Regions from separate parts of the Idiomarina loihiensis L2TR genome, predicted to be linked through region 3. Evidence: predicted binding sites of a transcription regulator. Region 3 holds the regulator's gene; each other region holds the start of a gene.
What was found. Region 3 encodes ArgR, which controls arginine synthesis, uptake and breakdown. Its sites were predicted from a motif close to ANTGAATANNTATTCANT; they were not measured.

Region 1: the regulator ArgR is predicted to act here: its motif matches at 1,027-1,044, upstream of gltB (glutamate synthase large subunit).
Region 2: the regulator ArgR is predicted to act here: its motif matches at 1,577-1,594, upstream of IL_RS11915 (aspartate aminotransferase family protein).

Annotation. Positions count from the first base shown of each region.
Region 1 is NC_006512.1:1,160,204-1,162,479, forward strand. It holds gene gltB (glutamate synthase large subunit) at 1-1,016, opposite strand, end outside; gene IL_RS05510 (IS4-like element ISIlo1 family transposase) at 1,241-2,276, shown strand, end outside.
Region 2 is NC_006512.1:2,482,761-2,485,036, forward strand. It holds gene astA (arginine N-succinyltransferase) at 1-159, opposite strand, end outside; gene IL_RS11915 (aspartate aminotransferase family protein) at 173-1,390, opposite strand; gene IL_RS11920 (flagellar brake domain-containing protein) at 1,719-2,276, shown strand, end outside.
Region 3 is NC_006512.1:496,123-498,398, forward strand. It holds gene IL_RS02385 (Dyp-type peroxidase) at 1-753, shown strand, start outside; gene argR (transcriptional regulator ArgR) at 729-1,202, opposite strand; gene mdh (malate dehydrogenase) at 1,390-2,276, shown strand, end outside.

The DNA.
Region 1 (2,276 bases), 660 kb from region 3:
CCGGCAGGCCCATCCCAGGGCTCCATATGCAGGGAGTTAAACTCGTAAAAGGCACGCATGTCATCAGACATGGTGGCATCGCCCTGCCATGCTGGTGGGATCAACAGGCGCATTGCCCGGAATAAATCCATGCCGCCAGCCAGCAATAGCTCCAGCATATTGTCTAAAGACGCAGAATCGGAGCCTGACAGTCCCACCAGTGGCTTTGCGTCCTGTAAGTCAGGCAGTAAGGGGGTCTGGAATTTATAAGCTCTTGCCTGCGTCCACTGTCGATTCCCGCGTATAGTATTAATTTCGCCGTTGTGGGCAAGGAACCGGAACGGCTGAGCCAGCGGCCAGCGCGGTTCCGTATTAGTAGAAAAGCGCTGATGGAAAACACAAATAGAGGTTTTCATTTCGGCATCGGCTAAGTCAGTGTAATAAGCCGGCAAGTCAGCTGCCATCATCAGGCCTTTATAGACTAAGACCAGACTCGACAACGAGGAAATATAGAGCTCATCCTGATTAGGCATCAGCTTTTCGACGCGTCTACGCGCCATATACAAGCGTCTTTCCAAATCTTTTTTACGCCAGCCCGGCGGAGCCGACACCAGAACCTGCTCAATAACCGGCTCAGACGATTTAGCGCCTTCACCCAGTACTTGGTTGTTGACCGGAACTTTACGCCAGCCAGTGACCGCTAAAGTCTCTCGTTGAAGCTCTTGCTCAATAAGGTGGCGGGCAGACTCGCGCTTATCCTTATCGCGACTAAAAAATACCATACCGACAGCGAATTTCTTACTGAGCTGCCAACCTTGAGTTTCTGCGTACTGGCGGAAAAACTGCTCGGGCATTTGCAGTAGTAGTCCGCAGCCATCTCCGGTTTTACCGTCGGCACCAATACCACCACGATGTTGCATACGGTCCAGCGCTTTTACTGCGGTAGAAATTAAACCTTGCTGAGCTTCGCCATTAATATCAGCGATAAGGCCGAAGCCGCAGTTATCACGGACATCAGCTGGATCATAAAGTCCCATGCTTATACCACTCGAATAATTATTCAATAAAGCTAGATTACCATGCAGGCATCAGCTTCGGTAGGCACTGGGGCTATTATTGTTACAAATATGTTGTATAGACAAAAAGTAAAAAGGCTCCCGAAGGATAATGCCGATCAGTTAAGAAAAATTTTAGCGATCGGTTGACCGATCCGGCAGAGACTTCAAAATCCGTAGTTAGGTTTTCTAACTACGGATTTTTTATGTTTCTGAGTCAAGCACTGGACCAACTGCAGGAGTTTACGCCGGATGATTTTAGTAAACTACCGGATCTGCTGGAGCCTGAGTTAATCGAACAATGCCTTGAAGACGCGGGCGTTACAACGGTACGCAAACGCCGTTTGCCAATGGACTTTATGGTCTGGGCGGTCGTAGGAATGGCATTATTTCGGGAAATGCCGATGCGTCAGCTCGTTTCACACCTTGATTTAATGTTGCCCGGCAAAAGACCTTACGTTGCGCCGAGTGCCGTAGTTCAGGCTCGTCAGCGTTTGGGGGCTAATGTTATGAAGCGTATGTTTGAGCTCACTAATGAGCTGTGGTTCGATAAACTACCGCTTTCTCACTGGAATAATCTATCGGTTCTGGCTGTCGACGGCACCGTCTGGCGTACACCGGACACACCGGAGAATGATGCTTCCTATGGGCGAACGGCTAACCAGCGGGCTGAATCCGACTATCCTCAAATTCGGATGGTGAATCAAATGGAAGTAAGCAGCCATTTAGTCACCTCGACGGAGTTCGGCAGTATTGCAGAGGTTAGTGAAGTAGACCTGGCAGCCCGGCTGATTGAACAGACGCCGGACCACTCACTGACGCTGTTCGATAAAGGGTTTTATGCGCTGGGTTTACTGGATCAATGGCATCGTGCCGGTGAGGAGCGCCATTGGCTTATTCCCCTCAGAAAAGGCGCACAATACTCTGTCAAGAAGTCTTTTAGCGACACGGACAAATTGGTAGAAATTAGGCTCTCACCACAAGCTAAGAAGAAGTGGGATAATGCACCGGACACTGTTCAGGCGCGTTTAGTGTGTAAGAAAATAGCTAAAAAAGAGGTTGCGATATTAACCTCAATGACAGACACGATGCGTTATCCTGAAGCCGATATCGTTGACTTATATGCTCATCGCTGGGAAATCGAGCAGGCTTACCGTGAAATGAAACAATATATGCTGAAGAGTGAGCTGACCCTGCGCAGCAAACGGCCTGACCTGGTTGAGCAGGAGTTGTGGGGCATGC
Region 2 (2,276 bases), 850 kb from region 3:
TTCAACGGTGTCTTTAGCGAATGCTTTTTGCGCCGCATTAATGCGGCGCTCCAGCAGCGACTGGTCTACCGGTAAGGAAGTAAAACCATGACCGGATTCAATCGCGCACTGATATAACGCTTCGTAATCTGACGGCTTAATGGGTCTGATTAGCAACATAAAACAGCCTCAGTTATTGACCGACGACCTGAGCAACAGCTTTTTCAAAGCGCTGCAGGCCTTCTTTAATGTCTTCTTCAGAAATAACCAGTGACGGGGTAAAACGCACCACATTAGCACCGGCAATCAGTACCATCACGCCATGCTCCTGACCGGCCAGCAAGAAGTCGCGCGCACGCCCTTCGTACTCTTTATTCATTGCCGCGCCAAGTAATAAGCCCTGACCTCGAATTTCGCTGAACACGTTATATTTTTCGTTAATTGCGGCCAGTTGCTCTTTGAACCACTGCTCACGTTGCTTCACGCCGTCCAGCGTTTCTTTCGTATTCACAACATCAAATACCGCTTCTGATACAGCACATGCCAGTGGGTTACCGCCGTAAGTACTACCGTGAGTACCAGGTTTAAGATGCTCAGCAATTTCCGTTGTTGTCAGCATAGCGCCAATAGGGAAACCACCGCCTAAAGCCTTGGCTGAAGTCAGAATATCCGGCGTTACGCCCAGCTGTTCATAAGCATAGAGGCTACCGGTACGGCCAAAGCCTGTTTGTACTTCATCAAAAATCAATAACGCGTCGTTTTCATTACACAGTTCACGTACCGCCTTCACGAATTCCACGTCAGGGCTTACTACGCCGCCTTCACCTTGCAATGGCTCCATCATTACCGCGCAAGTTTTGTCGGAAATCAGTTCCTTAAGCGCGTCGATGTTGTTGTAATCCACATGCTCAATAGCACCAGGTTTTGGACCAAAACCGTCAGAGTAGGCTGGCTGGCCACCCACGGTTACGGTAAAGAAGGTGCGTCCGTGGAAACCTTTGGTAAAAGCAATAATTTGTTGCTTATGCTCACCGTGCTTTTCAATTGCCCAGCGACGCGCCAACTTTAATGCCGCTTCGTTGGCTTCAGCACCTGAGTTAGCGTAGTAAACGCGATCAGCAAAGGTGGCTTCGGTTAATTTCTTCGCCAGACGAATTGCCGGTTCGTTGGTAAAAACATTACTTAGATGCCACAGCTTCTGGCTCTGTTCCTGTAGGGCTGACACCATCGCTGGGTGGCAATGACCAAGACAGTTCACAGCGATACCACCGGCAAAGTCGACATACTCACGACCTTCTTGATCCCAAACACGAGCACCTTCTCCTTTAACTGGAATCATCGATGCCGGGTTGTAGTTTGGAACCATTACATCATTAAACATTTCACGGTTTACTGTCTTATTGTCTGTCATTACTCTCGTCCTTATCGCCTTAGCGAGTTAACAAAGGTGTCAACAAATTCATCTCTAAAAGTAGCCGGCTATTATGCCAAAATTTGTGCAGTTTGTCTGTGATAATTCGGTTATAAATCCCTAATCCCGAGGGTTTACGCTTTTCTTGCATAAGATACGAATAGTTATGCTAATGCATGCTGAAACTATGAATCTTTAGTCATTATTTTTTAGCGCAGAAGAAATGTACCCCCTGAATTAACATTTAACTACGCAGAATTACATTGATTTTCAATTGGTGTTAATTTAGCCTGAATTATTGAATAAATGTTCGGCTGGAAAAGACGTTATGGAAAATCAGACTCTGCCCCTGAACGCCTCATCTCAACCACAGTTAAAGCTTACCTACTTACGTCCGGGCGACATAATTGATGTTGAGTTTTCTTCGGCGACCAAGGTACGTACAAAACTTCAGGTTGTGGGCTTTGATACCGGTAACTATTTATTGTTAAAACAGCCGAATCCACGCACTGACGGCAGCTATGCCGATGTGTTATATGAAGGCAACCCGGTTATTGTTCGCTTGGTTTTAGAGGGAGAAGCGGGTGAATGCCTGGCGTTTAAAACAAAGATCCGGGCCGTCTCAAATATCCCGTTCAGGTTGCTGTATCTGGATTATCCGAAAGAAATTGAGAATCGCGCACTACGCGCACAGCGGAGGGTTCGAACACACATTCCAGTTGATGTTACTGCTGACGGCAGCCAGACTAACGCTAAAAAGAAATTGGCCAGTGGTGTTATCGTCGATATCTCTTCTGCCGGGTGTCGAATTGTGTTTAAGGCGCAGAACCAGACAGGTAATGTCACTCATATGAATATAAAAATCAGTATTGGTTCTGGTTCTCAG
Region 3 (2,276 bases):
AAGCGACCGCTTCACTTGCAGGCTTTTCCCGAGCTCAGCGATGGCGACCGTGAAGCGCCAAGACACCCCTATGATCTTGTTATACAGATTCGTTGTGATCGTTTTGACGCTAACTACTTGGCGGGACGCACGTTAATGGAATGGTTTGGCTACGACATTGAAGTGGCTGAGCAAATCCGTTCCTTTCGTTATCTGGACGGCCGCGACTTAACCGGCTTTATCGATGCGCCGGATAACCCGCGGGGTATGCGCAAGCGTAATGTCGCTTTAGTTGAGGCGCAGGACGATGCGGACTTTGTCGACGGCAGCTACTTATTCGTACAGAAGTTTCGGCATGACTTGCGTCGTTGGGACTACTTAGGCCCTGAAAAGCAGGAGCTGCTAATGGGACGCGAGAAAGTATCTGGTGAACGTTTATCAGAAGCCAAAATCGAAGGTGTCACTCACGCTGCGAAAAGTCGCTTAATTGATAGTAGCGAACAGCCTATTCCACTATTGCGGCAGAATATGCCCTGGGGCGACTTGCGCGAACAGGGGCTTCTGGCAATGTATTTTAGCCATTCGCCTAAAATGGTTGTTCAGTGGCTAAAGAACCGTTATTACGCCGACGAACAGGGAGCTTACGACCCTTTACTAGATTACTCACAAGCCGTGTCCAGCTCAGGTTTTTTTGTTCCTTCAATGCGCTTTATGGAAGCGAACAAAGAAGTTGCCGACGACATAGCTGACTATGAAGAGGGCAGTACCGCCTGATTCGCAAACAGCTCGCGTACTTTTCGCAGAGTGAATTCAATATCAGCAACTTTAAGCGGTGCAATAAAAATCGTGTCGTCACCAGCAATAGTACCAAGTACGCCTTCCTTTTTACCGACCGAATCCAGCAACCGCGCAATTAACTGGGCGGCGCCCGGGCTTGTGCGAATAATGACCATCACATCATTATGCTGAATATCCAGTACAAGCTGGCTTAATGGTGCCCGGGTGGAAGGCACGGCTAAATCAGGCGGTAAACAGTAGACCATTTCCTGTTTCGCATTGCGGGTACGAACCGCTCCTTGCTTACTCAGCATGCGCGACACTTTAGACTGGCTAATGTTATCAAAGCCCTCGGCTTTTAAGGCGTTAACAATTTCTCCCTGAGAGCCGTAACGCTCTTCGCGGAGCAAAGTTTTAAAAGCTTCGAGTAACGTGTCCTGCACCATGTGAGTGTCAAATTCCTATGCTGTTTACGTGCTATAATAATAGACAGTGTACTGCATAAAGATGCGCTATTCGAGTGCTGAATGTGTATCGCGCAAAGTTGTATTTTTATTGATATAGGAGTACAGTTTTGCCCCAAATCCTGCATTTTTAAGCAGTTTAAATTGACCAACAAAAACGGAGTCTGAGATGAAAGTAGCCGTATTAGGTGCGGCCGGTGGTATCGGCCAGGCATTGTCATTACTTCTGAAAACCCAATTACCAGCAGGTTCAGAATTATCGTTGTATGACGTTGCGCCAGTAGTTCCAGGTGTGGCGGTTGACTTAAGTCATATCCCTACCGACGTAAAAGTAACAGGCTTCGGTAAAGACGACTTAGCATCAGCATTAGTTGGCAGCGACATCGTATTGATTCCTGCCGGCGTACCACGTAAGCCGGGTATGGATCGCTCTGACCTGTTCAACATGAACGCCGGCATCGTTAAAAACCTAGTGCAAGGCGTTGCAGACAACTGCCCTAACGCCTGTGTTGGCATCATTACTAACCCAGTAAACACCACGGTTCCAATCGCTGCCGAAGTCCTGAAAAAAGCAGGCTGCTACGATAAGCGTAAACTGTTCGGTGTTACTACGCTGGACGTTATCCGTTCAGAAGCCTTTGTTGGTGAGTTGCGTGGTCTGAACCCGGAAAACGTTAATGTACCAGTTATCGGTGGGCATAGCGGCACAACCATTTTGCCATTGCTGTCTCAGGTTGAAGGCGTTGAGTTTACAGAGCAAGAAATCAAAGACTTAACTCACCGTATCCAGAATGCCGGTACTGAAGTTGTCGAAGCCAAAGCTGGCGGCGGTTCAGCAACCCTTTCTATGGGTCAGGCAGCAGCACGCTTTGCCTTGTCACTGCTGAAAGGCCTGCAAGGTCAGGACACTATCGAGTGCACCTACGTAGAAGGCCCGGGCGACAATGCTAAGTTCTTCGCGCAGCCAGTACGCTTAGGCAAAAACGGCGCCGAAGAAATCCTGTCTTACGGCAAGCTAAGTGCATTCGAACAAAAATGCATGGACGAAATGCTAGA